2 regions of the Nocardia sp. NPDC046473 genome follow, and region 1 is predicted to be linked to the other one. Evidence: riboswitches for the same ligand, from Rfam matches in the RefSeq annotation. Region 1 holds a riboswitch; the other holds the start of a gene.
The links. Region 1 has a riboswitch for glycine ahead of gcvP (aminomethyl-transferring glycine dehydrogenase). Riboswitches for the same ligand answer to the same signal wherever they lie in the genome.
Positions count from the first base shown of each region.

Region 2: linked by a shared signal. The riboswitch ahead of glyA (serine hydroxymethyltransferase) and the one ahead of gcvP (aminomethyl-transferring glycine dehydrogenase) in region 1 are both predicted to bind glycine.

Region 1 covers NZ_JBEYZJ010000009.1:82,239-97,782, reverse strand. The annotation lists gene ABZ942_RS30835 (substrate-binding domain-containing protein) at 1-1,611, shown strand, start outside; gene gcvP (aminomethyl-transferring glycine dehydrogenase) at 1,836-4,658, opposite strand; glycine riboswitch at 4,810-4,909, opposite strand; gene ABZ942_RS30825 (MerR family transcriptional regulator) at 5,175-5,768, opposite strand; gene ABZ942_RS30820 (bifunctional nuclease family protein) at 5,974-6,447, opposite strand; gene ABZ942_RS30815 (MerR family transcriptional regulator) at 6,622-7,416, opposite strand; gene ABZ942_RS30810 (FHA domain-containing protein) at 7,511-7,996, opposite strand; gene gcvH (glycine cleavage system protein GcvH) at 8,166-8,564, opposite strand; gene ABZ942_RS30800 (CDP-alcohol phosphatidyltransferase family protein) at 8,647-9,297, opposite strand; gene ABZ942_RS30795 (GMC family oxidoreductase) at 9,463-11,157, shown strand; gene ABZ942_RS30790 (DUF2252 domain-containing protein) at 11,242-12,639, shown strand; gene ABZ942_RS30785 (nuclease-related domain-containing protein) at 12,754-13,635, shown strand; gene ABZ942_RS30780 (LuxR C-terminal-related transcriptional regulator) at 13,642-15,544, opposite strand, start outside.
Region 2 covers NZ_JBEYZJ010000008.1:515,561-531,104, reverse strand. The annotation lists gene ABZ942_RS29955 (molybdopterin-dependent oxidoreductase) at 1-13, opposite strand, end outside; gene ABZ942_RS29950 (hypothetical protein) at 108-302, shown strand; gene ABZ942_RS29945 (TetR/AcrR family transcriptional regulator) at 403-972, shown strand; gene ABZ942_RS29940 (medium chain dehydrogenase/reductase family protein) at 1,047-2,096, shown strand; gene ABZ942_RS29935 (L-serine ammonia-lyase) at 3,301-4,668, opposite strand; gene glyA (serine hydroxymethyltransferase) at 4,665-5,957, opposite strand; glycine riboswitch at 5,998-6,091, opposite strand; gene ABZ942_RS29925 (IclR family transcriptional regulator) at 6,302-7,087, opposite strand; gene ABZ942_RS29920 (putative nucleotidyltransferase substrate binding domain-containing protein) at 7,100-8,962, opposite strand; gene ABZ942_RS29915 (GMC oxidoreductase) at 8,970-10,526, opposite strand; gene ABZ942_RS29910 (amino acid permease) at 10,519-12,048, opposite strand; gene ABZ942_RS29905 (aldehyde dehydrogenase family protein) at 12,112-13,593, opposite strand; gene ABZ942_RS29900 (aromatic ring-hydroxylating dioxygenase subunit alpha) at 13,601-14,740, opposite strand; gene solA (N-methyl-L-tryptophan oxidase) at 14,790-15,544, opposite strand, start outside.

The DNA of each region.
Region 1 (15,544 bases):
GCAGTGGTGGCCATCGTGCTGCTCGTCGCTGGGGTCATCGCGTGGTTTCAGCTACGCGATCGAGCCGCCAATGAGGACAGCGCCGCGGCGGCGGAATGCGTCTCCGGGCCCGCGACGCTCTATGTGACCGCCGATCCGGACATTGCCGCGCAGGTCAGGAACGCGGCCGACCGGTACAACGCGACCAAACCGAAGGTGCGTGACCACTGCGCACAGGTGGTGGTGACCGCGCAACCGTCCGCGGCGATAGTCGCGGCATTCACCAACGGCAAGCCCTGGGATCCGAACCTCGGCCCGCAGCCGGTACTGTGGATTCCCGATTCGACCCGCTCGATCGAGTCCATGCGCGTGCCCGGCATGATCGAAGGCACACCAGCACCGATCGCGGTGAGCCCGATCGTGCTCGCCGTGCCGGACGAATTACGTGGCGCGCTGGAACAAGCCAAGACCTCGTGGTCGGATCTGCCACGCCTGCAACAAGGTTCGCTCAACGACGTCGGCCTGTCCGGCTGGGGCGGCTTGCGAATGGCGTTGCCGCCCGGTGATTCTTCGCTGGCCGCCGCCGTAGCGGTGGGCTCCGCCGTCTCGGGCGCCGACCCGCTCAGCGAGCAAGCCGCCCAGTCCGGACAGGCCGTTTCCGCGATCTCCGGGCTGGCCGCCAACGCGCCGGACGCCGCCGACACCACCGCGGCCTTCGGCATCATCGCGGGCGCCCCACAGTCCGCCACCGTGCATGCGGTCGCCGCCACCGAACAACAGGTGAAAGGCCAAGCGGGACTTACCGTTTTCCGCCCCTCCGGTGCCGCGCCGAGCGCCGACCACCCGGCCGCGCTGATGTCTGGACCGTGGGTCGACAAGACACAGAATCTCGTCGGCGGCCTCTTCGCCGACTACCTGCGCGCCCCCGAACAAGCACAGGCCTTCACCGCGGCGGGCTTCACCACCGCACCGGCCGCCACCCCCGCACCACCGCGGGCCGCGCTCGACAAGGTCCGTGCCACCATGGCCAATCCGGTGCTCGGCGTGCAATCCACTGTCCTGGTTGACGTCTCGTCATCCATGTCGACCACCGACGGCTCGATGACCCGGCTCGCGAACGTCCTCGGCGCACTGAACTCCACCCTGACCGTCATGCCGCCCGACTTCGGCCTCGGCCTGTGGACCTACGGCAAGAACCTCGACGGCACAACGCCTTACAAGGTCCAGGCCGCCACCGCGCCGCTCTCCAACGACCAGCGCACCAAGCTCAGCAACGCGCTCGACGCCGTCGAGGCCACCGAGGCGCGCGCCGATCAGGCCTACCCGACGCTGATCGCCGCGTACAAGAGCGCGATCAAGGGATACACCGCGGGCCGCACGAACTCGGTGCTGCTCATCACCGATGGGCCCGAGGACGATTCGACCGTCACCGGCGCCAAACTCGCCAGCGACATGGCCGCCGCCCTCGACAAGGAGCACCCCGTCCGCGTCGACATCATCGTCATTGGCGGCCAAGGCACCCAGACCCTCAAGAGCATCTGCGAACAGACCGGCGGCACCTACACCCGCCTGGCCACCTCCGACGACATCGCCTTCGGCTCCGCAGTCGTCCACTCACTGACCACCCCATAACGCCGCACGCCTTCTGCTCCCCCCGCACCACCTTTTCGCATGCGATCCTCGGTGCACGAAATCAAACCGTGCGTCCTCCACACCCACCAACCGACCGAGGGCGCCCTTCACCCCGTCTCAGCGGATGAAGGGCGCCCTCGGTCGATGCCGGGTCGCGGTGAACGGTCGACCGAAGGGGCCTTCGGCCGCTGTCGGGGGCTGAAGGGCCCCTTCGGTCGGTGCGATCAGTCGGCGTAGGCCTCGAGCGGCGGGCAGGAGCAGACCAGGTTGCGGTCGCCGTATGCGCCGTCGATGCGGCGGACGGGCGGCCATACCTTGGCGCGTGCGTGACCGAGACCCCGTGGGTAGACGGCGGTTTCGCGGCTGTACGGGTGCTCCCACTCGCCGACCAGGCAGGCCGCGGTGTGCGGCGCGCCGCGCAGCGGGTTGTCGGTGACCGGCCAGACGCCGGCCGCGACCTGATCGATCTCCTTGCGGATCGCGATCATCGCCTCGATGAAATCGTCCAGCTCGGCCAGGTTTTCGCTCTCGGTGGGCTCCACCATCAGCGTGCCCGCGACCGGGAAGCTCATGGTCGGCGCGTGGAAACCGTAGTCCGCCAACCGCTTCGCGACATCGTCGACGGTGACGCCGGTCTGCTTGGTGATCTCCCGCAGGTCCAGGATGCACTCGTGCGCGACCATGCCGTGCTCGCCGGTGTAGAGCACCGGGAAGTACTCGTCGAGCCGACGCGCGATGTAGTTGGCCGAGGCGATCGCGGTCAGCGTGGCGTCGCGCAGGCCGTCCGCGCCCATCATCCGGATGTAGGCCCAGGTGATCGGCAGGATCGAGGCGGAGCCGTAGTTGGCGGCCGACACCGCGTGCGAGTCGGTCACCAGCGGATCGCCCGGCAGGTAGGGCGCCAGGTGCGAACGCACCGCGACCGGGCCGACGCCCGGACCACCACCGCCGTGCGGGATGCAGAACGTCTTGTGCAGGTTCAGGTGGCTGACGTCGCCGCCGAACCGGCCCGGACGGGCAAGCCCGACAAGGGCATTCAGGTTCGCGCCGTCGACGTACACCTGACCACCGGCGTCGTGCACCAGCGCACACAACTCGGCGACCTCGTGCTCGTAGACACCGTGCGTGGACGGGTAGGTGATCATGATGCAGGCCAGCCGGTCGGCGTGGTCGGCGATCTTGGCCCGCAGGTCGTCCAGGTCGACGTCGCCGTTCTCGCGGCACTTGACCACCTCGACGCGCAGCCCGGCCATCGCCGCCGAGGCCGCGTTGGTGCCGTGCGCGCTGGACGGGATCAGGCAGGTATCCCGGTGCGTGTCACCACGATCCAGGTGATACCGGCGGATCGCCAGCAGCCCGGCGTACTCGCCCTGGCTGCCCGCGTTCGGCTGCAGGCTCACCGAGTCGTAGCCCGTGATGTCGGAAAGCCACTGCTCCAGATCGTGAATCACCTGCAGCAGGCCCGGCGCGTCCTCGACCGGCGCGTACGGGTGCACGCGGGCGAAGCCGGGCCAGGTGATGGCCTCCATCTCGGCGGTCGCGTTGAGCTTCATGGTGCACGAACCGAGCGGAATCATGCTGCGGTCCAAGGCAATGTCCTTGTCGGACAGCGACCGCAGGTAGCGCAGCATGGCGGTTTCGGTGTGGTACTTGGTGAATGCCGGATGGTCGAGGAACTCCGAGGTGCGGTTCTCGATCGCGACGGCAGGCGCGGGCGTCGACTGCTCGGCAGACAGTGCGGTGCCGAAGGATTCGAGCACGGCCGCGACGTGCGACTCGGTCGTCGCCTCGTCACAGGCGATGCCGACATGATCGGCGTCGACCAGGCGCAGGTTGATCCCGCGCGACTTCGCCTTCGCGACAACGGCTTCCGCGCCACCGGGCACATGCGCGAGCACGGTGTCGAAGAACGTGTCGTGCACGACCGCACCATCGAGCCCGGCGGCGATGGTGGCCGCGTGCCGGTGCACGCGACGCGCGATCTCGCGCAGGCCGTCGGCACCGTGGTAGCTCGCGTACATCGCCGCGACGATGGCGAGCAGCACCTGCGCGGTACAGATGTTGGAGGTCGCCTTCTCGCGGCGAATGTGCTGCTCACGCGTCTGCAATGCGAGCCGGTAGGCGACATCGCCGTCCGCGTCCACCGAGACGCCGACCAGCCTGCCCGGCAGCTGCCTGGCATACGCCGTGCGCACTGCCAGATATCCGGCGTGCGGGCCGCCGAAGCCGAGCGGAACACCGAAACGCTGAGTGGTGCCGAAGCACACATCCGCACCCTGGTCACCGGGCGAGGCGATCAGCGTCATCGCCAGCAGATCCGCGCCCACCGCGACCAACGCACCACGCTCGTGCGCCGCGCTGATAACCGACGTCCAGTCCACTACCCGCCCCGAAGCGCCGGGAGCCTGCACCAGCACACCGAAGAATTCACCTTCCGGCAACTCACCGGACGCCAGATCCGCAGGCACCAGCTCGATCCCGAGCGGCTGCGCCCGGGTGGTCAGCACGGTCTTCGTCTGCGGGAACAGGTCGGTATCGATGACAAGGCGCGCCGACTTGGACCGGCTGGCCCGGTGCAGCAGCGTCATCGCCTCGGCGGCCGCGGTGGCCTCATCGAGCATGGACGCGTTGGCCACGTCCATGCCGGTCAGCTCCGACACCATGGTCTGGAAGTTGAGCAGCGCCTCGAGCCTGCCCTGGCTGATCTCCGGCTGGTACGGCGTGTACGCGGTGTACCAGGCCGGATTCTCCAGCAGGTTGCGCACCAGCACCGGCGGGGTCAGCGTGTCGTAGTAGCCGAGGCCGATCATCGAGGTGGCCACGGTGTTCGAATGCGCGAGGCCGGCGAGTTCGGCCAGCACCTCGTGTTCGGTTGCGGCAGGCGGCAATCCGGCCAGGCCGGAGCCGTCGAGAATGGTCGCGGGCAGGGCCTTCGTGGCGAGCTCGTCCAGCGAGTCGACGCCGACGACGTCCAGGATCCGGGCGATTTCGCCCCGATCGGGTCCGATATGGCGGTCGGCGAATGAGCGAGTCACGGCAGCTCCCATTGGGTCGGGCGGGTCGACGGGGTGGTCGACGGGTACCAGCCCTCCCCCTCTGTCGTGTTGCCTGAGAGATTCGGACGCCGCGACCTGAATGAAGGCCGAGCCCCTTTCCCCATGGGCGGGCGGCCCGAAGCCACCGCTTTCCAGAGGCGCCCAAGCCCGCACGGTCCCTGATGCCTGAGAGATTGACGGGGAGGTGCTGCTCCTTCGGCGCCCGGACTCTGTCGAACCCGGGACTCTCCCGCACGGCGTTGGCGCGCCACCAGTTTAAGCCGACGACACGCCGGAACGTGTCACTGGTCCTGTCCTTGCGGGTGTCGCGCTGGTCACGTCGGTGCCCGGGCCCGCAACCAGGAACATATGTAGATGCGCATATCTACTTAACCTGATGTTTTTGATACCTTCCAACCGAGCGGTCCAGACCGCGCCCCCACCGCCGAAAATCAAGTGCCGCACAGCACGACACCCCGCTACCCTCGGTATGTCGGGGAGGCGGGGTGTCGTGTCAGTTGTCTACTTTTAACCGGTCTTGCGACTCATCCGTGCCTTACGCCGGTAGGACAGCTCGTCCTCCGGCCGCTCCGTCACCGCGGACGCGCGTTCCGCGGGGAAATTGGCGATGGCGCCGGTGAGTTCGTGCATGGCACCGCTGATCGCGATGCCGAAAACGCCCTGCCCGCCCTGCAGTAAATCGACTACCTCCTCGGCCGAGGTGCACTCGTATACCGAGGTGCCGTCGGAGAACAGGGTGATCCCGGCGAGATCCTGCACTCCCCTGCTGCGTAGATGGTCGACCGCGATCCGGATGTTCTGGAGCGAGATGCCCGCGTCGAGCAGCCGCTTCACGATCTTCAGGACCAGGATGTCCTTGAACGAATACAGGCGCTGGCTCCCCGAGCCCGCGGCACTGCGGATGGAGGGCACGACCAATCCGGTACGCGCCCAGTAGTCGAGCTGCCGGTAGGTGATCCCGGCCACCTGGCATGCACTGGGAACCCGGTATCCGACCAGATCGTCGGGAACCGAGTCGTCCGGGAACAGGCCTGGCTGCACCACATTTTGCGATTCCTCTGCCACTGACCACTCCCTTGCTCCGCCGACGGCTAGCCTCATCGATGACCCGGCTCCGCTTCGACCACTGCTGTACTGACGACCTGGCCAAAACGGACGTGGCCCAACTATCGAGATTACTCCCCTGATTGTCCAGGGAGCACCATCGTCAGGCCAAACGCGACGCGCGGTTAAACTCTCAAGCTCTGGTTAAGGGCTGATCCCCCGGTCATCCCGCGAAAACGCCGGATTGCCGGAAAGGTCCTGTTCAGCTATCTGTGGCCTTGAAATCGTCGGGCGAGACCGACTCCAGGAATTCCTTGAACTTCTCCACCTCGTCCTCGCGCTCGTCCGGCATCACCAGCCCGGCTTCCTCGAGCACCGGCTCGTCGGCATAGATCGGGCAACCCACCCGCAAGGCGATCGCTACCGAATCCGACGGCCGCGCCGAGATGTGCAGATCGTTCTCGAACACCAGATCCGCGTAGAACGTGCCCTCCTGCAGATCCACGATGCGCACTTCCTTGAGGGTGTGCCCGAGCTCGGTGATCAGGATCTTGATCAGATCGTGGGTCAGCGGGCGGATCGGGGTCACCCCCTCCTGCTCCAGCACGATCGCGGTCGCCTCGGCCTGCCCGATCCAGATTGGTAGGTACCGATCCCCCGAAACCTCACGGAGCAACAGCACGGGCTGATTCTGTGGCTGTTCGACACGAATGCCGATCACGCGCATTTCACTCATCGCACTGCCTCCCATTACTCGCCGGCCGCCGCGCACGACCACCGCCCAGCTCGCCGTACCAACGAGTCTAGGCGAACCCAGCCGGGTGCAGCGATCGGTGTGCACAGCCGAAATCGGCGTGTTGGCTCACCGCAACATGACACGGATTCCGCGTCGGCGATTCAACCGGGATGTTCAGCCGCCCAGCGACGTCCGCACCGACGACTTCACCAGACACGCGTGCAGCGTCAGCGACAGCGCCGCGAGTTCGCGCACCGTTTCTTCGGCTCGGGCGCGCGCGCCGGCGTCGCGGCTCTTCGCGATCGGGGCGGCGATCTGTGCCACCAGCGCGGCCTCGCGATCGGCGGCCAGCTTGAACGCACGCAAATGCCGTGCCTCCAAACCGAATTCGGCCATCGCCTTGGCGGTCTTGGCCAGCGTCACCGCGTCGCCGTCGAAGAAACCGGCGGCGCCGGGAGTGATCAGGTTCGCCCGGATCAGGTCGTTGAGGAAGGCCTCGTCGATCTCGGCCTGCGCCAGCAGATCCACGCGGGTGATGCGGATTTCGTGATCGAAGCGCAGATCGTCGGGGGAAATCTCGCTGGGCACCACGCCGAGCCTCCTCGGCGCCGTGGCGCCGTTCCTGTTCCCGCCAGGCGCGGTGGGATGCTCGGAGTCGGCGACCGCCGACTCCGACGCACCCGTACGGCCGGAGTGCGCCCGGGCGCGGGCTTCCCGCACACCGAGCGTCGCCGCACCGCTGTCGATCGCTTCGAGTTGTTCCTTGATCACCTTCAGCGGCAGGTACTGATCGCGTTGCGCGGTCAGCACGAACCGAAGCCGTTCACAATCGGCGATGGAGAATCTGCGGTAGCCCGAAGGCGTGCGCTCCGGCCGAATCAGGCCTTCCGCTTCCAGGAAGCGGATCTTCGAAATGGTGACGTCCGGAAAATCCGGGCGCAACAGGTCGAGCACGGAGCCGATCGACATGCCTCCGCGCGCCCACTGCGCCGCGCCGGTCACAGCGCTGAGTCCTTCATGACCCCGAGCCCTTCATGAGGAGAAAGAACCCAGCGCCGCGTGCTCATAGGCTCCCTGCACCCGCAGACGGCTCGTTGACCTGGGCCCGCGGTCCGGTGAGGAACACGAGACGGAACTTACCGATCTGTACCTCGTCGCCGTTCTGGAGTTCCGAGGAGTCCACCGGCTCCCGATTCACATAGGTGCCGTTCAGGCTGCCGACATCGACAACCTGGAACGAGTCGTCGTCCTGACGGAACTCGGCATGCCGACGGCTGACGGTGACGTCATCGAGAAAGATGTCACTGTCGGGGTGGCGGCCCGCCGACGTAGTCGGCTGATCCAGCAGGAATCGCGAGCCGGCGTTCGGCCCGCGCTTGACGACCAGGAGGGCTGCGCCAACGGGCAAACCCTCGACCCCTTGGACCGGCTGTTCACCGGTCGGCTCTCCGGAGCGCGACGCGTCGACCTCGTTCAGGAAATCCGCGCGGAAGACCGACGTCGTCTCGGCCGCGGTCTCCCCGTAACCCGGGTCTTTGTTCTCGCTCACCGTTTCTCTCCTCCTCGAACCTGATTATCCATGCAAGCAGGTGATACCTGTGGCACCACGACCTGCCGTCGAGTCCCTAGATTCGGCGACAATGACTGTCGGCGCATCTGTTGGCATTGACCGTACCCTGCCAGGGCGTACCCGTGCAGGTAGAACCGGGAAGGCTGATTCAGCCCCCGATAACTCCTTGATAACCTGCCGCATCCAACAGTTCATCAAGGGTCTTGTCGAGGCCGGCGGCGTCCGCGACCTCGAGTTCGAACAGCCATCCGTCACTGTACGGATCGGTGTTCAGCGTCTCCGGCTCCTGCACCAGAACATCGTTCACCGCAACAACTTTCGCCGCGATCGGCGCGTAGATGTCGGACACGCTCTTGGTCGACTCGACCTCCGCGATGCTGTCCCCGACGGCGACGTCCTTATCCGTCTCGGGCAGCTGCACGAACACCACGTCACCGAGTTGGGACTGGGCGTAATCGGTGATGCCTACCCGAACCCGGGTCGGGCTGATCCGCTGCACCCACTCGTGCTCTTCGGTGTAGCGCAGATCTTCGGGGGTCTGGGTCACAGGCCGTCCGTCCTTTCCGTTGTGATCGTGTGCGCGCAACTCTATGCGAGGGTTGAGACAATGTTCGACCCGACGCCGTCGGTCAGGTCGAGCGGTGTGCCACAGCCGGTATCGAGCGAGCGATGGCGATCGCCTTACCGGTGTAGAGCAAGCCGGTCCATACATACACCGCCGTGCCCCAGACCAGTAATGCCCCGCCGAAGGCACGCCCGAAACCGTCCAGCGCCCAATCCATCTCCCCGGCCAGCAACCAGACGAACGCCGACATCAGCGCGAAGGTCGCCGCCTTGCCCAGATAGATGACCTCGGGCGGGGGTAGATCGCGGCGTTTGTACACCGACAACGTGAGCGTGAGGATCAGGTCGCGACCGACCAGGATCACCGCCACCCACCACGGGATCAGGCCGCGGATCACGAACGCCGCCAGGGTCGTCACCAGGTACAACCGGTCCACGAACGGATCGAGCAGGGCGCCAAGGCGCGAGGACTGATCGAGCAGGCGGGCCAGCTTGCCGTCCAGGAAGTCGGTCAGGCCGCTGGCGAAGGCCAGCACGAACGCCCAGCCGTCGGCATGCTCGACCAGCAGCAGCCACAGGAACACCGGAACGCCAAGCAGGCGCACGAAACTCAGGACATTCGGGACCGTGAGGATGCGGTCGTCGAAGACGCCGCCGGTCGCGCCGTCGGTGTCGGCGCGCTCCTCCGGTTCCGTTGTGCCCGATTCGGTTGTCACGCCCCGTGCTTACCGCACCGACCCCGGTCCACGCCATCCGGGCACGCCGGTTTTCTCGATATCTCCGTGCAAGGATGGTTTGCACCACAGCCCGGCGGTGACAGAATGAGTATGAAATCATCTCATCTGTCGGTACGGTGGACGTCCGGTGAGCGAGAGGAAGTCATGCCCGCATACGACTACGACGTGGTGGTGATCGGCTCCGGATTCGGCGGCAGCGTGAGCGCGCTCCGGTTGACCGAGAAGGGGTATCGGGTCGGCGTGCTCGAGGCGGGCAGGCGCTGGAATGCCGAGGACATCCCGAACACTAATTGGGATGTGCGCAAGTCGATTTGGGCGCCACGACTGGGACTCACGGGCCCGCAGCGGATCAGCATCCTCGGCAAGTGCGCGGTGTTCTCCGGCGCGGGTGTCGGCGGCGGCTCACTCATCTACGGCAACACGCTCTACGAGCCCCTGCCGAATTTCTACACCGACAAGCAGTGGGCGCACATCACCGACTGGCGGGCGGAGCTGGCCCCGTATTACGACCAGGCGCAGCGGATGCTCGGCGTGGCGCCGAATCCGCGCATGACCCCGGCCGACGAGGTGATCCGCGAGATCGCCGACGATCTGGGCGTCGCGGACACCTTCCATCCGACCAACGTCGGGGTGTTCTTCAACGAGAGCGATCCGGGCACCGAGGTCGACGACCCGTATTTCGGCGGTGTCGGCCCACGGCGGAACGGTTGCGTGCACTGCGCGCGGTGTTTCACCGGCTGCCCGAACAACGCGAAGAACACCACCACCACGAACTACCTCTACCTCGCCGAACAGGCGGGCGCCGAGGTGCATCCGCTGACCACCGCGACCGTGGTGCGGCCGCTGCCCGATGGCGGTTACGCGGTGGAAACCGAACGCTCGGACCACTGGATCCGCAAGCAGCGCAAGACCTTCACCGCCGAGCAGGTGGTGTTCGCCGGCGCCGCGCTCGGCACCCAGAAGCTGCTGCACAAGATGCGCGACGACGCGGTGCTGCCGCACCTCTCGCCCCGGCTGGGCGAGCTCACCCGCAGCAACTCCGAGGCAATCCTCAATGTGGTGAGCCGCGCGCGCCGCGACTTCGCCGAGGGCATCGCGATCACCTCCTCGATCCATCCGGCCGCGGACACCCACATCGAGGTGTGCCACTACGGCAAGGGACAGAACGCGCTGTTCCCGATGTCGGTGCCGATCGTGGACGGCGGCGCGTTCCGGTTCCTGCGCTTCCTGCTGGCGATGGTGCTGCATCCGTTGGTCTTCCTGCGCAGCCTCAATGCCAGGCACGCGTCGGAGAAGTCGGTGATCCTGCTGGTCATGCAGTCGCTGGACAACTCGCTGACCTCGTTCCGCAAGCGCGGGTTGCTCAAGACGAAACAGGGCACCGGCGAACCGAACCCGACCTGGATCCCGATGGCGCACGACATCGGGCGCCGGTTCGGCGAGAAGGTGCAGGGCGATACGCACGGGCTGGTGATGGATGTGTTCAACATCCCGGCGACCGCGCACTACATCGGCGGCTGTGTCATCGGTGACACCCCGGAAACCGGGGTGGTCGATCCGTACCAGCGAGTGTTCGGCCATCCCGGGCTGCATGTGGCGGACGGGTCGGCGGTGACCGCGAACCTGGGCGTCAACCCGTCACTCACCATCACCGCGCAGGCGGAGCGGGCAATGGCGTTCTGGCCCAACAAGAACGAGGCCGATCCGCGGCCGGAGCTCGGGGCGGCGTACCGGCGCATCGCCGCCGTGGCGCCGAAGCAGCCCGCGGTGCCCGCGGCCGCGCCCGGCGCGCTGCGCCTGCCGATCACCCCCGTCGATCCCGCGGTGCCTGCGAACTGAGACCCCGGGCGGCATGCCCGGCAACGGTCGAACGTGGCGAAACCGACACCGTCTCAGGCGCTGACACCCGCTAGCGTCGGCAACGTGTCAGACAGTCCTATCGATCTACGCTCCTACATCCCCGCGGCCGACGTGCGTGCCCGCGGCAAGGCCGTGCGCGACCGGGTTCCGGTCACCGCTCGTGATCGGGCGGCCGAAGGAACGGGGCGGCCCGAGGTGCTCGACTTCATCGAGGCGAGCAACGCGGGCCGGCTCGCCCACCTGGTGCCGCTGCGGATCGGCCGGATGATCGCGTCCCCGTTCACTTTCTACCGTGGCGCGGCCGGACTGATGGCCGCCGATCTGGCCGATGGACCCGACACCGGGCTCACCGCCCAGCTCTGCGGCGACGCGCATGCCGCGAACTTCGGCCTGTACGGCACGCCACGCGGCGAAATCATCATGGACATCAATGATTTCGACGAGACCATCGTCGGGCCGTGGGAGTGGGATCTGGACCGCTTGGCGGCCAGCCTGGTGCTCGCGGGCCGGGAAAGCGGTACGCGCGAGGACGATTGCCGCGCCGCCGCGCACGACGCCGCGCGCGCCTACCGCCTCGCGGCAGCGCATCTCGCCGCGCAGCCGTTCCTGGAATCGTGGAGTGCGCTGCCCGACGAGTCGGTGCTCGATCAGGCCGCGGCGCACGACCTGATCGACGACTTCAAGAAGGCCGCGAAGAAGGCGCGCAAGAACACCAGCGCCAAGGTCGTGGCCAAGTGGACCGAACACCTCGAGGACCACGAGACCGGCGTCAAGAAGCACCGATTCATCAGCGACCCACCGATTCTCACCCCGGTCGATGAGCAGGTCGCGACGGCGATCACCGACGGGCTGCAGCGCTACGCCGACACGTTGCGGGTGTCCCGGCGCAACCTGCTCGCCCGATTCGCGGTGTCCGACATCGCCTTCCGCATCGTCGGCACCGGCAGCGTCGGCCTGCACACCTATGTCGCACTGCTGCACGGCAACGAGGGTGAGGCCCTGGTGTTGCAGATCAAGCAGGCCAATCCGTCCGCGCTCGCGCCGTACCTGCCCGCGCCGCCGCCGAAGCACGAGGGCAAGCGAATCGTGCAGGGCGCCAGGCTGGTTCAGTCGGAGAGCGACATCCTGCTCGGCTGGACCAGTGTCGACCCGACCGGCGGCGGCACCGAATTGCCCTTCATCGTCCGGCAATTCCGCAATCTGAAGGGCAGCATCGACCCGGCGGGCCTGTCCGCCACCGACCTCGACGACTACGGCAGGCTGGCCGGTGCGCTGCTGGCCCGCGCGCATTCGCGCTCACTCGATCCGCGCCTGCTCGCGGGCTATCTGGGCGACGACGAGCGGTTCGACGACGCGGTCGCCGATTTCGCGGTCCGCTATGCCGACCGCACCGAATCCGACCACGCCACACTGGTCGATGCGGTCAAGGCGGGCCGGATCGCGGCCGAGGAACCGGAGTGATCCGACTACCAACACGCCGACTGTTGCCATGAGCGCGGCGAATTCGCCCGAACACCTCGTATCCTGAGCACTGTCGAGTGTCGACGTGAAGGGCGGTCGTTAATGCTCGTGCGAGTGCAGAACGCCGCAGGCACCAATGCCGAGCGGGCGCTGATCGATTGGTTGCGCACCTGGAAGGACGCGGGCAGTCCGAAGGGCGTCGCCACGATCAACTGCAGTCTGTTCCACAAGGATCGGCTGCACCAGTTCGACGCGGTGGTGTGGACGCCGACCAGTTGCGTGGTGATCGAGGCCGAGGCGCTGGTCGCCCGGCAGGACGGCGTGCTGGAGATCCCGCTCAACGGCCAGTGGACGATCAACGGCGACCCGGCCGCGATGGAGGGCCGGGACCGGCGCACGCCGCTGGAGAAGTCCCGCGAGCACACCTTCGCGCTGCAGAACTGGCTGGCCGCGCGCGGCCTCGGTCAGCGCGCGGTGCACGGGCTCGCGCTGGTCGTCCCGCTGCGCGGGGCCGAGCTGAAGATCCAGCAGGCCTGGAGCGACCCGAGCTTCGACGTGATCCTCGGCGACGATCCGGGCAGGCTGCGGCACTACTTCGACGCGCTCGCCGAGGAGGAGAAGCACCTCTGGACGGCCAACGACGTCGCCATCGCCTTCCGCGGCCTCGGCATCCTGCCCTACCTGCCCGCCCCGCAGGAGCTGCTGAACGAGGGTTTCCTCGGCCCGATCGACATCACGCTGTGGCACGGCGGCCCGAACCAGGCGCAGGCCGAGGCCTACGCCGAGGAGCTGGCGCAGGCCGAGCGCGAGGCGCACCGGCCCGTCTACGCGGTCGAGGCGCCGTGGTACAGCCCGTGGAAGCTGTATCCCCGGGAAACCCGCGACATGGATTTCGGTCGCGCCTTCATGCGGATCACCCTCGCGGTCGGCATGCTGATCGCGTTCGCCTGGGTGCTGTGGTTCGTCATCAGCGCGATCTTGACCTACGGCCCCTGATTCGGCTCAGGCCTTGCGCGCCACGGTGATTCGCGGCAGCTCGTCGAGCACCGGATCGGCCTTGGCGATGTCGTCCGGCACGGGCTGCGCGTCGCGTTCCACCAGCAGCGCCACGTGCAGTCGCGACGGACAGCCGAGCTTGAGCATCACCTGGCGCACGTGATTGACCACGGTCCACTCCGAGATCCCCAGCTCGGTGGCGATCATCCGATTGGTCATGCCGGTGGCGACCAGCCTGGCGGTCTCACGCTGCCGTTTGGTCAGTGCGGCGAGCGGGGATTCATCCAGGTTGCGCAGGGTCGGGCCGGTGCAGGCGTAGGCCACCGCGTCGGCGAGGGTCATTGCCTCCGCCTTCCGCTTGATCTCGCGAAATTTGCTCTCGCCGACGATGTTTCGGTGATCCGATACGCTCGGCAGCCGATCGCCCGCGCCTAGTTGCGGTATGCCGTGGGTGGCACGTAGCTGCCGGGTCGCGAGCAGCAGGGTCAGCATCGGTGCGGCGAACTCGGCCCCCGCCGCGTCGTAGGCCATCGCGCAGCCCTCTGTCGCGACGATCGCCTGCAGGACTTGGGTTTCCAGATCGGCGTCGGCCAAGTTCTCCCGGTAGAGCGACTGGGCACGATCCGCGGTCTGCGGCCCGATCTGTGTGCGCGCCAGCGTATTCAGTCCGATCAGCCGCGCCGTGCTGTCCAGCCACCTGGCCCGATCCCGCAACTTGGCCAGGAGCTCGGCGTCGCGGATCGGCGGTTCCGGAATGCGCAGCAGCATCAGCGCGCCTTGGAATCGGCTCGGCCATGGCCCGGTGAGCCCGTCGGCGTACGGCGCCGCCGCGCTCAGCTGGTCCTTGGCAGCCGCCCGGTCGCCCAGCGAGATCAGCACCGCGACCAGTACCACGATGAGCCGGGTCGCATCGATGTGCCGGTCGGAACGACGGTATGCGGCAATCGAATTCGTCAGCAGCTCGGCCGCGCGGCGTAATCGCCCCGACCTGGCCGCCCAGGTGCCGAGTACCTCCAGGCACAGCGCCGCCACATCGGGCGACGCGCCGCCGCGGTCGCTCGTCGCCAGCACGTCGGCCAGCACCGACTCCAGCTCGGACTGGTAGCCGTGCTGGATCCACGCCGATTCCAGGTCAGCGGCGAGGCGCACGGCGCGTTCCGGCCGTCCCGTGTCGATCAGATAGTGCACCGCCGAGCGGTAGTCCACGATCTGTTTGCCGGTGGCCGCCATCGCCGCTGCCCGGTGCTCGCGCTCGTCGAACCGGGGGCGGACGAGTGCCGCCAGCTGACCCAGCCGGTCTACGTGGTCGTCACGGATCGCCTTGGCGCGCAACGGATCAGCGGCGAGCACCTGACGGCAGTAGGCGCGCACGGTGGCGAAGAGTCGGTAGCTGTGTCCGTGCGTCCCGCTGGACGTGTGGTCGAGCAGACTGCGCTGGACCAGCTCGGCCAGCGCGGTGGTGGCTTGTTCCGCGCTGGTCCCGGCCGCCAGACAGGCGATGTCGGTATCGATCACCGACTCGTACAGCGAGAGCCGGAGCAACAGGTCGAGCACCTCGGGGGCGACGTCGTCCAGGCCCCACTCGATCGAGCCGTGCAGCGTCCGGTGGCGTTCGGGCACGTCGACATACGAAGGTGACTGCAGGTCCGCGCCCGCTTCGATGCGGCGCAGGGTGCGCACCGGGCCTATCCGGGCGATCGAACCAGCCGCGAGTTCGATCGCCAGCGGTACACCGTCGAGCTCGCGCACGATCTCGTCGAGGACCAACCGGTCGGCCACCGCGGTCGTGCCGCGGTAGTGGCTGTCGATGCTGTCGAGCAACAGCTGGGTGGCCGAACCCGGGTCGCGGCCGGTGCGCAATGGGCGCACGCACAGTACGCATTCGCGATACAGGTTGAGTGGGACCCGG
Region 2 (15,544 bases), on a different contig from region 1:
CGGCTACGGGCACCTCTCCACTATCCACCGATTCCCCGGCAACGGGCCGACCGGCGCTACTGTTGACTCGGAAACCGCCGTCGCGCGGTGAAACGAAAGGCAGCCTCATGCGCAGCCCCATTTTTGTCGCGCTCGGCGTCATCATCGGACTCGCCGGACTTCTCTGGTCTTTGCAGGGCTTCGGCGTGGTCTCGGGCAGTCCGATGAGCAACACCGTCACCTGGTCGATCATCGGCCCGATCGTGCTGATCGGCGGGGTGCTGCTGGCCGTGTGGGGCTGGCGTGGACGGGCGTCCCGCTAGTCGGTCGCCGGCCGAATAGTTCTGCGCTACCAGCGCATTCGGTACCAACTCATCTGCCACGGCTTGACGCTCTTCCAAGAGTGAGTGTACAGTCACTCACATGACAAAGCGCGGAGCAACACTCTCCACCTCGGAGCTTCGACGGGACACTGTTGTCGATGCGGCGATCACCGAATTCGCCCGCACCGGCTACCACGGCACGCCGATCAACAACGTGGCCGCCAAGGCGGCGATCTCTCCCGCGTACGTCTTCAAGTTGTTCCCCGGCAAGATCGCCTTGTTCGTCGCGGCGATCGACCGTTGCTTCGAACTCGTCGAGCAGGCACTCTCAGCAGGCGCAGCCCGCGCCGACGGTGCCGGCCCCGACGAGATCCTGTATGCAATGGGCGGCGCGTATGCCCAACTCATCGCGGACAAGAGCCTGCTGATGCTGCAGGTGCATGCGCAATCGGCCGCGGACATCCCGGAGATCGCGGACGCGATGCGAACCGGACTCGCCCGAGTGACGAAATTCGCCAAGACACGATCCGGCGCCGAGGACAGCGCTGTCCAACGCTTCATGGCCTACGGCCAGCTCTGCCACCTCATCGTCACCCTCGAACTCGACGGACAGGATGGCGACTGGGCCGCGGTACTCACCGACGGCATGCGCCACCCCAACGCCAACTAGATCCACCGAGCCCCGACGTCGGGGCGCTTTTTCCGCCCACAGAGTGACTGACCAGTCACACACTAGGAGTCTTGATGAACACCACCACGCAGCCAGTCACCGCAATCGAGATCGTCCTGCCCGGCCAGGTCGAGCCGGAAGGCCTGCAGGTCACCGAGCGTCAGCTGCCGCCGCTGGGCCCGGACCAGGTCCTGGTCCGCGTCGAAGCCTCCGGCGTCTCGTTCGCCGAGCAGCAGATGCGGCGCGGGAAGTACTACGACCAGCCCGCGTTTCCCTTCGTGCCCGGTTACGACCTGGTCGGGACGGTCGCCGCGATCGGCACGTCGGTCGACGAGACGCTGCTCGACCGCCGCGTCGCCGCGTTGACCAAGGTGGGCGGCTGGAGCAGCCACATCGTGCTCGACGCCGCGGACCTCATCCCGGTGCCGTCGACGCTCGATCCGGCGGAGGCGGAAACCTTTGTGGTGAACGGGATTACGGCATGGCAGATGCTGCACCGGATCGCGAAGGTCAAGCGCGGCCAGACCATTGTCGTGCACGGCGCCAACGGTGGCGTCGGCTCGACCCTCGTCCAACTGGCCCGAGCTGCCGGCATCCGGGTGATCGGTACCGCCTCGGCCAAGAACGCGGCGATCGTCGAGGCGCTGGGCGCGAGCCCCGTCGATTACCGCGGCGATGTGGCACAACAGGTTCGGGCGCTCGCACCGCAGGGTGTCGACGCGGTGTTCGATCACGTCGGCGGCCCCGGCATCGTCGATTCCTTCGGGCTGCTCGCGGACCACGGCACCCTGGTCGCCTACGGCACCGCCTCGACGAAGAACGACGAAGGCAACTCCCGACTGCCGGTGCTGAAGCTGTTCGGCCAGCTGATGCTGTGGAACACCCTGCCCAACAAGCGAAACGCGCATTTCTACAACATCTGGGCAGGCAAGCGCAACCTGACCCGCTTCCGCAACCACCTCAACGAAGACCTCGGCAAGGTCCTCGCCCTCGCCGCCGACGGCACCCTGCGCCCCCAGGTCGCCGCCCGAATCCCGCTGAGCCAGGCCGCCGACGCCCTCACCCTCGCCGAATCCGGCACCATCACCGGCAAAGTCGTAATCGTCCCCGACCCCAAGCCCTGACCCCGCACCAAAGCCGCACGAGGATCACCTCGCCCGCCACAACCGCGCCCACCCCCCTTCGCTCAGGCGAGCACTGTTTCTGTAAGCCGCTCACTCTGTATAAGAGGTGAGCAGCATCCAGAAACAGTGCTCGGCCAGAACAAAAAGTGCACATCGGAGCCCCAGCAGCCCCGAAAACACCCACACGACACACTCACTGCTTCAAAGCGCTCGAGAACAGCACCACAGCCAGATGACCACCTCCGGAACACGACACCACGCACCTGACCGATAACTAAGGTCGGGGACCCCACCTCACGCGCCCAGCACTACTCCGGTCATCCGATGAACCAGTCGAAAACCCCTGGAACAGCACACCACCGGAGAATCTCTCAGCACACCAACCCGAACCAGTACACCCAGAACCCCCGAAAAGGTGCACCCATCGGGCAACTGCTACTCAGGACTCCAGAGGTGAACAGTCCAGTGAGCTGAAGACCTATCCACGTTTTCCTGTGAAGCAGTGCTGGGCACGCCGCCTGCCGTACCCGGCTTTAGTTAACGGTCAGGCGCGCAATGTCGCGTTCCCGAGGTGGTCATCTGGCTGTGGTTGCGTCCCAAGAGCTTTGGAGGAAGGAGAGGCAGGGTGATGGCAGTTCCAGCCTGGCCATCTGGCTGTGGTTGCGTCCCAGGCGCTTTGGGCAGAGCGAGTAGTCAGTGGTCAGCCCTCCGCGTGATCCGGGGGTTGTCGCAGCGCACGAATTGTGCGGCTGCGCACAGTATTGCTAGCAAATTTGTGCGCGGGTGCAGAAAGCGTGCGCGGGGGGCTGCCTTGCCGTTGAGACCGCGGATCTGCACCCTCACTCGGGATCTGCACTCGGGCCCTAAAGCCGGTGCAGATCCCGAGTGAAGGTGCAGATCTTGCCTACGGCGGTCGCGTTGGCGACCGGGGGTCAGGTTCCAGAGGGGGTCATCTGGCTGTGGTTGCGTTCCAAGCGCTTTGGACAGAGCGAGTAGTCAGTGGTCAGCCCTCCGCGTGATCCGGGGGGCGTCGCAGCGCACGAATTGTGCAGCTGCGCACGGTATTGCTAGCAAATTTGTGCGCGGGTGCAGAAGTCGTGCGCGGGAGGGGGTCCTTGCTGTTGGCGCCGTGGATACGCGCTGGCGCTGGGCGGCTGGGGTGCGGATCTTGCCGATGGCGGGGCGGCGGGGGGCTCAGGTGGGGTCAGCATTCGACGACGGCTACGGCTAGGCCGCCTCGGGAGGTTTCTTTGTATTTGTCGAGCATGTCGGCGCCGGTGGCTCGCATGGTTTGGATGACCTGGTCGAGGGAGACGTGGTGGATGCCGTCGCCGCGGATTGCCATGCGGGCGGCGGTGATTGCTTTGACGGCGGCGATGCCGTTGCGTTCGATGCAGGGGATCTGGACCAAGCCGCCGATGGGGTCGCAGGTGAGGCCCAGGTTGTGTTCCATGCCGATTTCGGCGGCGTTTTCGATCTGCTGGGGTGTGCCGCCGAGCACGGCGGCCAGGCCCGCTGCGGCCATGGCGCAGGCGGAACCGACCTCGCCCTGGCAGCCGACTTCGGCACCCGAGATCGAGGCGTTCTCCTTCATGAGCTGGCCGATGGCGGCTGCGGTCAGCAAGAATTCGACGATGCTGTCCTCGTCGTCGGTGATGAAACGCTGAATGTAGTGCAGGACAGCGGGAATGATGCCTGCGGCGCCATTGGTCGGCGCGGTGACGACCCGTCCGCCCGCGGCGTTCTCCTCGTTGACCGCCATCGCGTACAGCGTCACCCATTCCATCGCGCGCAGCGGGTCGTTCTCCTCCGCTTCGGCGCCGAGTCGCTCGAACAGGGTCGCGGCGCGCCGTCGCACTCGCAGTGTGCCGGGCAGCACCCCGCCCGTCGACATTCCGCGTTCGACGCAGCGGCGCATGACCTGCCAGATGTCGAGCAGGTCCGCTCGAACCTGATCCGCACTGCGCCAAGACATTTCGTTGGCGAGCACGACCGCGCTGATCGACCGACCGGTGGCCGCGGTGATCGCGAGCAGCTCGTCCGCTGACCCGAAGGGATGTGCGAACGTGACCGGCGCGGCGACGGTCCGGCCGTCGATCTCCTCCTCGTCGAGGACGAAACCGCCACCCACCGAGAAGTACTGGCGCTCGAGCAGCACCTGCCCGGCATCGTCGTACGCGCCGAACAGCATGCCGTTGGTGTGGAATGCCAGCCTCGTCAGGCCGAGCAGTTCGATGTCGCTGTCGACAGCGAACGTGATCGACTGCGCGCCACCGAGAAACAGCTGACCGGTGGCGCGCACCGCGGCAACGGTCGCGCTCATCGTGTCCGGGTCGATGCTCTCCGGCTGCGCACCCGACAGCCCGGCAACCACCGCCTCGACGGTGCCGTGCCCGCGTCCGGTCGCGCCGAGCGATCCGTACAGCTGGACGCGGATCGCGACCGTCTCGTGCAGCACGTCGGCATCTTTCAGCCGTTCGACGAACGCGGCCGCAGCCCGCATCGGCCCGACCGTGTGCGAACTCGATGGCCCGATGCCGACCCGGAACAGGTCGAAGACGCTGATCGTCACGCCGGGTTCCGCAACCCGAGGTACAGCGGGAACCGCTCGGCCAGCGCGTCCACCCGCGCGGTGAGCGCCGCGGCGTCCCCACCGCACAACGCCGTCGCGATGATGTCGGCGACCTCGGCGAACGCCACGGTATCGAAGCCGCGCGCGGCCAGCGCCGGCGTGCCGATCCGCAGTCCGGAACTGATCATCGGCGGACGCGGATCGAACGGAATCGCGTTGCGGTTCACCGTGATTCCCAACGTCTGCAGCAGATCCTCGGCCTGCTTACCGTCCAGTTCCGCATCGCGCAGATCGACCAGCACGAGGTGCACATCGGTGCCGCCGCTGACGACACCGATACCGGCGGCCCGGCAGTCCTCGGCCAGCAGCCGATCGGCGAGCACGCGCGCGCCGATAAGGGTCCGCTCCTGCCGCTCGCGGAACGCCGGTTCGGCCGCCATTTTGAAGGCCACCGCCTTGGCGGCGATCACATGCTCGAGTGGTCCGCCCTGCTGTCCGGGGAACACCGCCGAATCCAGCTTCTTGCCCAAATCCGCTGTGGCGAGGATGAATCCACCACGCGGCCCACCCAGCGTCTTGTGCGTGGTCGAAGTGACGACGTGCGCGTGCGGCACCGGCGAGGGATGCAGCCCGGCCGCGACGAGACCGGCGAAGTGCGCCATATCGACCATCAGGTACGCGCCGACCTCGTCGGCGATACGCCGGAATTCGGCGAAGTCGAGGTGCCGCGGGTAGGCCGACCAGCCCGCGACGATGAGCTTCGGCTGGTGCTCCTGAGCGAGCCGCGCCACCTCCGCCATGTCGACCAACTGATCCTCGGCCCGAACATGGTATGCCGCAACGTCATACAGCCGACCGGAGAAGTTGGCCTTCATGCCGTGGGTGAGGTGACCGCCGTGATCCAGCGCCAGCCCGAGGATGCCGTCGCCGGGGCGCAGCAGCGCGTGCATCACCGCCGCGTTCGCCTGCGCACCCGAATGCGGCTGCACGTTGACGTATTCGGCGCCGAACAGCGCACGCAGCCGATCGATGGCCAGCGTCTCGATCTGATCCACATACTCGCAGCCGCCGTAATACCGGCGTCCCGGATAGCCTTCGGCGTACTTGTTGGTGAGCACCGTGCCCTGGGCCTGCATCACCGCGAGCGGCGCGTAGTTCTCCGAGGCGATCATCTCCAGTCCGCGCTGCTGACGACTGGTCTCCTGGTCGACCAGCGCGGCGATGACCGGGTCGAATTCGCGCAGCGAGACGTCGAGTTCGGTGCGGAGGGCAGAGCCAGGATCAGCCATGGGGAGCCTTTCGTCGACGCATACGCGCGTTGGGTGTGGCTCCTCCCGCTCTGTCCTATGGCCTGAGAGATTCACGCGGATCGCGTTTGCCCCGTCGGCGAGTGCGTGGTGCACTACTTTTCAGAGTTGCCTTATGCGCGGCGGTACTGGGCCTGAGAGATTCCCGGGAGGTGTTGCTCCTTCGGCTCTCCATCGCTGGGATGGAGATCTCCCGCTGCGTGTGCGGCGTATTCAGTTGTCGGATGCAGCTAGTTGTTGCGTATAGCGCAACAAAGGCGCGACACGCGACCTAGTATTGTCGGCGGCCGCGCGCGTTGTCAATGACGAAACCGTACCCCAGATCGTCAGCCGAAGTAGCCCAGCCGATGACTGATGTCCGCGGCGCTCGCGATCGCCTGTTCGGCCGTCGATGCGAAGCGATCCGGACCGAGCCGATACGACGGCCCCGAAACGCTCAGTGCCGCAACAATCACCCCGTTACTGTCGAACACGGGAGCGGCGACGGCGTTCAGCCCGATCTCCAGTTCCTCACGCACACTTGCCCATCCGTTCTCCCGGACCTCCACCAACTGCGCCGCCAGATCAGCGACCTTCGTCAGCGTGTTGTCGGTGTACGCCTCCAACTTTGGCCCGACCTGCTTGCGCAGCACCGCCGGTTCCAGACCCGACAGCAGCACCTTGCCACTCGACGTGGCATGCGCCGGACAGCTCTGCCCGACCCAGGACCGCAGCGCGATCGACCCGGTCCCCGCCGCCTCCACGATATTGATGATCCGATTACCGTCCAGCACAGCGATATTCGTCGTCTCCCCCGTTTCGGCGGCCAGCGCGTTGCACGCGCCCTGGCTCTGCCCGACGAGATCGACCTGCGCGCTGGTGGATCCGGCCAGCCGGACGATGGAGAAGCCGAGCCGGTACTTGCCGCGGTCGGAGAGTTGCTCGACGTAACCGCGCGATTCCAGCACGGCGATCAGGCGGGAGACGGTAGATTTGTGCACACCGAGTTCGGCGGCGATCTCCGTGACGCCGGCCTGGCCCAGCTTGGCGATGATCTCCATCACGAGCAGTGCGCGGTCGACCGACTGCACCGCAGCGGTCCGGCCCTGGTCCTCACCATCCTGTTTCGCCATGACGCCGTCATTCTAAGCCGATGTCATAGCGATACCTCGAACGCGTCGCTGGACGGCGGCGATCTCCCGCAGCGCGTCGTTGAGCAGGCTCCGATTCAAGGGGGACAACTCCGACATCAGCACGATATCGCCCGGCCGGTGGCCTGCGGACAGCTGCTCGACCTGATGCACCATCCGCATCCGCTGCAGCATGACGAACACCTCGGTGAGCACCGCGGCATCGCGATCGGCGATGACACCGGCGGACGCCGCGGCAGCCAACCGCACCGGCGTCGTGGCGGCGGTCACCCCGGCCGCCAGCCCACCCCAGCGGGCGAGGTTGACGATCGGAACCAGCGCGTGGCTCTTCAGGTCGAAGGTGCCGCCGCGCCGGGAAAGCACGTCTCGCAGCGATCGCGCCCGCACCCGCCCGGACAACGCGTCCAGCAACTGCAGGCGCAACGCATTCGGATAGTCGGCCCGCATTCTGCTGAACACGGCGGGCACCGCATGCAGCGCGGGATCACCCCACACCACGCGCCCATCGATCAGCAGCGACGACATCACCAACCCGCGATCGATCAGCGGATCATCGAGCCAGCGGGCCGCCGCTTTCGTCCAATCCGATCGGGAGCGAGCGAATTTCGGCCTCGAGGCGATCGCCCCGTTGCTGTCCGCGGGCAACCCGCACGCATCGAGGATGGCATGGGTTCGTTCGGCGATAGCACGCAGTTGTTCACTGGCCGTGGACAATTCATCAGCCCAGGACAGTGCACTGTCCACATCCGAGGACGGCATCGCCTCACGTCGGGCGATGCTGCCGAGCGTCAGCCACGCGAACCCGACGCTCGGCGCGTCGGCCGATTCGGCCAGCGCCAGTTCGAGCGCCTTCCGGATCACCGAGTCGATCACGACGGAGAGAATGCCGCTCGTCGCGGACGCCTTCGTCCCGTTGCGGAACAAGTCGACTGTCGTGCCCGGAATGTCGCGAGCCGCTCGGGCCAGCTGGTTCGCATCGGTGGCCGCGCCGATCGCGCGACGCAGCACGAAGCTCTGCCGCGCCGACGCCGCGAGCAGCTCCGAGTCTTCGAGCACGCCGAGCACCTCGCCGCGCCGCGAAACCACCGGCATATGCCGCAGACCGGCCTCGAGCAGCTCCATCAGCACCGTCTCGGCGGGCAGGTCGGCACTGACCCGCCGGGCCGGTGCACTCATCGCTGCGGCGATCGGCACATCGACCGACAGCCCCGCCGCCACCACCTTGGCGCGCAGGTCCTGATCGGTGAAAATGCCGAAGTCGCCGTCGGGCAACCGAATCAGCACCGACGAGACGCGATGCTCGGTCATCCGGATCACCGCGTCTCGAACGCTGGTGTCGGGCGTCACGAAAACCGCTGCCGTCGTGAGGAGTTCAGCCGCCGGACGGGTGCCGAGCACCTGCGCCATCGGGGTCCGGTTGCCGGACACCGTCTTCCACGCCGACGACGCCAGAAACGCCAGCCCGTCCGGTTGCGCGAACTGCGCGCGGACGAGCGCACCGGGCAACCGGATCAGCACGCTGGGTTCGGCTGCCAGCGCGACGAATTCGGCACTACCACCGGTGAGCAGCGGCACATAGCCGAAGATCCCACCGGCCTCGATGGTATCGATCGTGCGGCCGTCGTCGGCCCGGGGCGAACTGGCGGCATCGGGACCGCTGCGCCGCAGGATGACCCGGCCGGTCCGCAGCATCCAGATATCGTCGGGCACCTGCGTCGAGTAGTCGCTGATCACCGCGCCCGCCGCGAACTCGTGCCGTGACGAGGCCGCGGCGAGCCGATCGAGCTCGGCGGTCGACATCGATTGGAACGGTGCGTGCCCGCCGAGGAACGCCGCTAGTTCGCCCTCCGCAGGCATCTCCGGCTCACGTGGTCCGGAGGAGATCCGCGCACTTCTCTGCCATGGCCATGACAGTAATGTTCGGGTTCACCGCGGGCAATTTCGGCATCGCGGACGCGTCCACCACCCGCAGTCGCGACACCCCTTTCACTCGTAACTCGGGATCGAGCACCGCCATCGGATCGTCGACCGCGCCCATCCGGGCCGTGGCGGCCGGGTGGTAGACGGTGTTGTGAGTGGCGTGGATGTAGCTGATCAACTCGTCGTCGGTGGTGGCATCGGGTCCCGGGGCGAGTTCGGCGGCGATCCACTCCCGCAGCGGCGCTTGCTCGGCGATCTTGCGGGCCAGCCGGACGCCGGCGAGCATCACCCGTTCGTCGTGGCCGTCCGGATCGGTGAAGTACCGAGGATCGACCTTGGGCCGGTCGCGGAAGTCGCGGCTGCGCAACCGGATCGTGCCGCGCGAGCGGCCCTGCGTGACGTTGGGGGTCAGGCAGAAGCCGTTGTCGGTGGTCGGATAGCCGCGACGCAGCGTGTTCATATCGAACGGCACGCTGCCGTAGTGCATCATCACGTCCGGCACGCGCAGCGACTCGTCGGTCGTGGCGAACAGACCGATCTCCCACCACTGCGTCGAGGTCTCGACCATCGGCCGGGCAGCCTCCCAGAACACCAGGCCTTCCACGTGATCGTCCAGGTTCGCGCCGACGCCGGGCGAGTCGACCAGCACCGGGACGCCGATCTCGCGCAGGTGCTCGGCGGGCCCGATCCCGGACAGCATCAACAACTTCGGCGTATCGATGGCGCCGGCGGTGACGATGACCTCGCGCCGTGCCGCGGCCGTGTCGTAGCCGATGCCGTCGGGGCGTTGATACCGGACACCGGTCGCGCCGCGCGTGTCGTCGAAGAGGATCTCGCTCACCCAGCAGTCCGTGCGTACCTCGAGATTGGGGCGTTTATCCAGCACAGGGTGCAGGTACGCATGCGATGTCGACATGCGCGTACCGTCCTCGGCGGCATTGATCTGGAACCAACCCGCCCCGTTGCGCACGGTGGCCCCTCGATTGAATTGCACCGTCGGCAATCCGACCGCCGCGGCCGCCGCGAGTACCGCCACGCCGCACGGATCGTCCGGCGGCACATCACGCAGCCGGACCGGGCCGCTGCGGCTGTGCTGATCGCCGGGCGCGTCGTTGTTCTCCAGCCGCGTGACGTACGGCAAGACGTCGGCCGCGCCCCACCCCTTCGCGCCCAGTGCCGCCCACTCGTCCAGATTCTCCGCAGGCGGCCAGAACGCGATACAGGAGTTGTGCGAGGAACATCCGCCGAGCACCTTCGCGCGGGCGTGGCGCAGAAAGCTGTTCCCGCGTTCCTGCGGTTCGACCGGGTAGTCCCAGTCGTAGCCGGAATCGAGCAGATGCATCCACTGCGTGAGTTCGAGGATGGCGCGATCGCCGACGTCCGACGGGCCCGCTTCCAGCAGGCACACCGACACGTCCGGATCCTCGCTCAGCCGGGCGGCGAGCACACACCCGGCCGTTCCGCCGCCCGCGATCACATAGTCGAACACCGTGTCAGACATTGCTGCGCACCTCCACTGCGTGTGAAGCTAAAGTGCCGATTCGCTTGCGGCCCTTGAGCCCGTACCAGGCGAGCCCGGCGCCGAGGATCGCGCCGATGTAGACGAACGCACCCCAGGTGTTGTACCAGGGTGTGCCATAAACGGATTCGCGCGGCCACGCCAGGTTCGTTGCCATCCCGACGCCCCACACCACGGCGATGATATTGACGACCATCCCCCAGCGCCCCATCGTGAAATAGCCGCCTGCGGCAAGCTCTTTCGGCGGCCACTGCCCCTGGAACCGCTTCTTCAGCATCGGCCCGGTCACCATCAGATAGGCCAGGTAGATCATGATGATCGCGATCGAGGTCAGTACCGTGAAGATCTTCGGCTGACCGATATTCACCACCAGAATCAACGCGGCCAGCACGCCGATCAAGACGGCGGGCACCACCGGTGTCTGCGTCTTGGGATGCACCCGCGCGAGCTTCTCACCGAACGGCAGCGCGTTGTCCCGGGCCATGGCGAAGGTCAGCCGGATCGCAGCGGTGTGCACGGCGAGCGAACACACTGTCACCGCAATCACGATGCAGCACAGGAAGATCGTGCCGAGCGGACCCCACATCACCTGTTCGACAATGTATTGCAGGCCACCGCTCGAGCTGCCGATCTGCGGATCGTCGAGATCGGGCGCCGCCATTACCGCGAAGGCCAGGATCGCGCCGCCGATGACGAAGGACGCGAGCACGGCCCGCAGGATGGCCTTGGGCGCGGTGCGCCGCGGCTCCACCGTCTCCTCGCCGAGCGAGCTGGCGGTGTCGAAGCCGTACATCACGTAGCCGGAGGCCAGCGAGGCCACCAGGAACGCGCCGAGGTAACCGCCGGACTCCCCCGCGCCGTAACCGTGAGTGGAGAAGAACACCTGCGGACCACGAGTCGCGTTGGCCGCCAAGATGATCGCGATCAGCACCGCCGCGATGAGCTCGATGAAAACGCCGGCGCTGTTGATCATCGCCATCAGCCGGACGCCGAGCGCGTTGACCGTGGTGGTGAACACGATCATGACCGTGCCGAGCACTACAGCATTGGTGGCGTAGTCGTATTCGCCGGTGCCGTCCCCGATGATCTGGAAGCCGCTCCACAGCCGGGGCAGGTTCAGCTGTAGCGCGAGCACGACGGCGGACAGCGTCACAATCGAGGCGGTCAGCATCAACCAGCCCGACGACCAGCCGACGATTCTGCTGCCGAGCGATTTGGACCAGTTGTATACCGATCCGGCGACCGGATAGCGCGCCGCGAGCTCCATGAAGCACAGTGCGACAGCCAGCTGTCCGACGAAAACGATCGGCCAGGACCATAGATACGCGGGACCCGCGCTGCCGAAACCGAAATAGAACAGCTGGAATGTGCCGGTGAGGATCGAGATATAGCTGACCCCCGCCGCGAAGCTGGCGAATTTGCCTATACTTCGGTCGAGGGATTCCTTATAGCCGAAATCCTCCATTCCGCTGTCGTCGGACACACCGGGTTCTTTGACCACCATTGCTTACCGTGCCTTCCGCGGGCGGCCGTACGGGCTGTCCGGCCGAGATTGTGAAACTTACGATCAGACGCCCTTGAACCACTCCGCCGGCTTAGGTGCCGTGTTGTGCCAAATGTGTTTGATTTCTTGATATTCGGCCAGGCCGGTCGGGCCGAGTTCGCGTCCGTTGCCGGACTTCTTGAACCCGCCCCATTCCGCACCGGCGGTGTAATAGCCGAAGTCGTTGAGCCAGACCGTGCCGTGCCGCAGCGCGCGCACCACCCGCTCACCGCGGGCCGAATCCGAGGTGCGCACGCCGGCGGCGAGGCCGTATTCGGTGTCGTTGCCGAGCCGGATCGCCTCGGCCTCGGTCTCGAATCGTTCGACCGTCAGGATCGGGCCGAAGGTCTCCTCCTGCACGATGCGCATCGATCGGTCGCACCGATCGAAGATCGTCGGCAGGTAGTAACTTCCGTCCCGCAATGCGGGGTCGCTGGGCCGCGCGCCGCCGGTCACCAGCTTCGCACCCTCCGAAATACCCAGCGCGACATAGGCTTCCACCTTCGCGCGATGCTGCTCGGAGACCAGCGGGCCGGTCTCGGTGGCCGGGTCGAGGCCGGGGCCGACCCGGATCCGCTCGGCCCGGCTCGCCAGTTCGGCGACGAAGTCCTCGGCGATGGACTCCTCGACGATCAACCGGGTGCCTGCCGAGCAGACCTGCCCGGAGTGCAGGAACACACCGGTCAGCACGTGGTCGACGGCGCTTTCCCAGTCGGCGTCGGCGAACACGATGTGCGGGTTCTTGCCGCCGAGTTCCACCGCCACCTTCGTGACGTGCTCGGCGGCCACCTTGCTGATCGTCCGGCCGGTGGCGAGGCCGCCGGTGAACGAGATGAAGTCGACCTCGGGATTGTCGGTCAGCGCCGTGCCGAGCACCGCGCCGCTGCCTTGGAGCAGGTTGAGCACCCCGGCGGGTACGCCCGCCTCCTCGGCGAGTCGCGCGAACTCGATCGTGCTCAGCGGGGTGACCTCGCTCGGCTTGAGCACCATGGTGCAGCCCGCGGCCAGCGCGGGCGCGACCTTCCACGACATCTGCAGCAGCGGGTAGTTCCATGGCGCGATGAGGACGCACACGCCGATCGGCTCGTGCACCACCCGGCTGATCACCGCCGGATCACCCACGTCGATCAGCCGGTCCGCCTGCACCGCGACCGTGCTCGCGTAGTAGCGGAACACCGAGATCACATCGTCGATGTCGATCTCGCTCTCCACCAACGTCTTTCCGGTGTCCGCCGTCTCCAGCCTGGCCAGCCGGTCCTTGTCGCGGGCCAGCAGGTCGGCGATGCGCAGCAGCAGCGCCGCCCGCTCGGCGACCGGCGTTGCCGCCCAACCGCCCTCGTCGAACGCCGCTCGGGCCGCAGCTACCGCGTCGCGCGCGTCCTGCGGCGTCGCCTCGTCCACCGTCGCGACGACGGCGCCGTTGGCCGGATCGATGATCTGGCGCACCCCACCGTCCGCGGCATGCGTCCATCGACCGCCGATGAACAGATCCGGATCACCATTCATTCTCACGTCACCTCACGTCACCGATACGACAGGACAACCACTCGTGGAACTCCGCGATGTGATGCTCGGCGGGCACCAGCACCCCGCCCTTACGGTAGGCGCGCGAAGACATTGTGGGTTGCGTTCGCTCGCATGCCGCGAAATCCTGCTCGTTCACCCGGTGGAACAATTCGACAGAACGGGACACATCTCGTCCCGCAGCGACCACATCCTTGGTGTACAACCAATCACACTCGACGATAGTGCGGTCCGCGGATACGGGGAACATCCGGTGGAAAATAATGTGATCCGGGACCAGATTGACGAAAACCGTCGGCCGGATGGTGATGGCGAAGTAGCGACGGTCCTGTTCCGGAGTAACCCCTGGCAGCCGATCGAAACCCGGCGATCCGTCGACGGTGAATCCGGCGATATCGGCGCCGAATTCCGCGCCGTGACCAACGAACACCTGTGCGGCCAGGCCCTGCGCGAATTCGGGGAGCACCTCGGTGAGCTCGGGGTGGATGGTCGCGCAGTGGTAGCACTCCATGAAGTTCTCCACGATGAGCTTCCAGTTCGCGGCCACGTCGTAGACGACTCGGCGGCCCACCTCCAGGGTGTCGATCTCGTACGCGTCGATCGCGGCCGGGTCGCCGAGGCGTTCGGTGACCGCGCCCATCACCTCGTGCTCGAACACCGGCGGGTCGTCGGCCAGGCAGACCCAGGCGTAGCCGAGCCACTCGCGCAGGGCGACCGCGATCAGGCCGTAGGCGACCCGATCGATGTCGGCGCCGGTGGCGTCCTTCAGTGCGGCCATGTTGGGCGCGGCCAGCAGTTTCCCGTCGAGTCCATAGGTCCAGGCGTGGTAGGGGCACTGTAGGTTGCGTCGAACCTGGCCCTGGTCCTGCGTGCACAGCATCGCGCCGCGGTGGCGGCAGATGTTCAGGAAGGCACGTAGTGCGCCGTCGCGGCCGCGCACGATCAGGACGCTTTCGCGGCCGACCTGTACGCGTTTGAATTGACCGGCCTGTGCGATGTCGCCGGTTCTGATAGCACAGAACCACATTCGCTCGAAGAGTTGTTCCTGTTCGGCGGCGAAGATGGCGTCGTCGACGTACCACCTGCCGCCGAGGGTCGGGATCAGGGCCGGTGTCGTCACCGGGGTCATGTCCGCTGTGGGCCCGCCCGTCGCTCGACCGCCACCCCCCATGGAATCGCTATGCGATGCTATTTTCACTGGTCACCAGCCTCTGCGGGTCGAAAAGTGTGATGGGGTGCTCGGTGCTCGCGTCGATCACCAGGTCGGCCAGGATCTCCCCCACCACCGGGACGAATTTGAAGCCGTGACCGGAGAAACCGCAGGCGATGGTGACGCGGGTGCCGCCAGGGTGGCGGGCGATGACGAAGTGTTCGTCGGGTGTGTTGGAGTACATGCAGGTGGCCGTGTGGACGCATGGACCGGCCAGCGCGGGGAGCAGGGCGGCGACTCGTTCTCGCATCTCGTCGATCTCGTGCGGGTGCACGACGCGATCGATGGTGTCCGGTGTGCAGACGATGCCCTTGCGGAAGAACGCCATCTTGACGCCGCCTGCCGGTCCATCGATGGCGGGGAAGCCGTATATCTGCGTGCCGGAGTCGTTTTCGGCGATATAGATGGGCTGGCCTTCGAAAGCCGCAGTGCCGCCGACCGGGTCCAGCCAGTACAGGACCTGACGTTCGATGGTGATGGGAATTCCGAAGTCGGCCAACAACTGCGGCGCCCATGCGCCGGGACAGACGACGAGCTGATCCGCTCGGTAGGTGGCCCTGGCTGTCGTTACCGTTACGCCGGAGTCGGTTTCGGCCCAGCTGAGCACCTCCTCACCGAACGACAGCGTCGCACCGGCGCGCAGCGCCAGGTCGATGTGCGCCTGCACCGTCAGTTCGGGGCGGGCGAATCCGCCGTTGGACTCGTACACGGCGATGTCGTCGG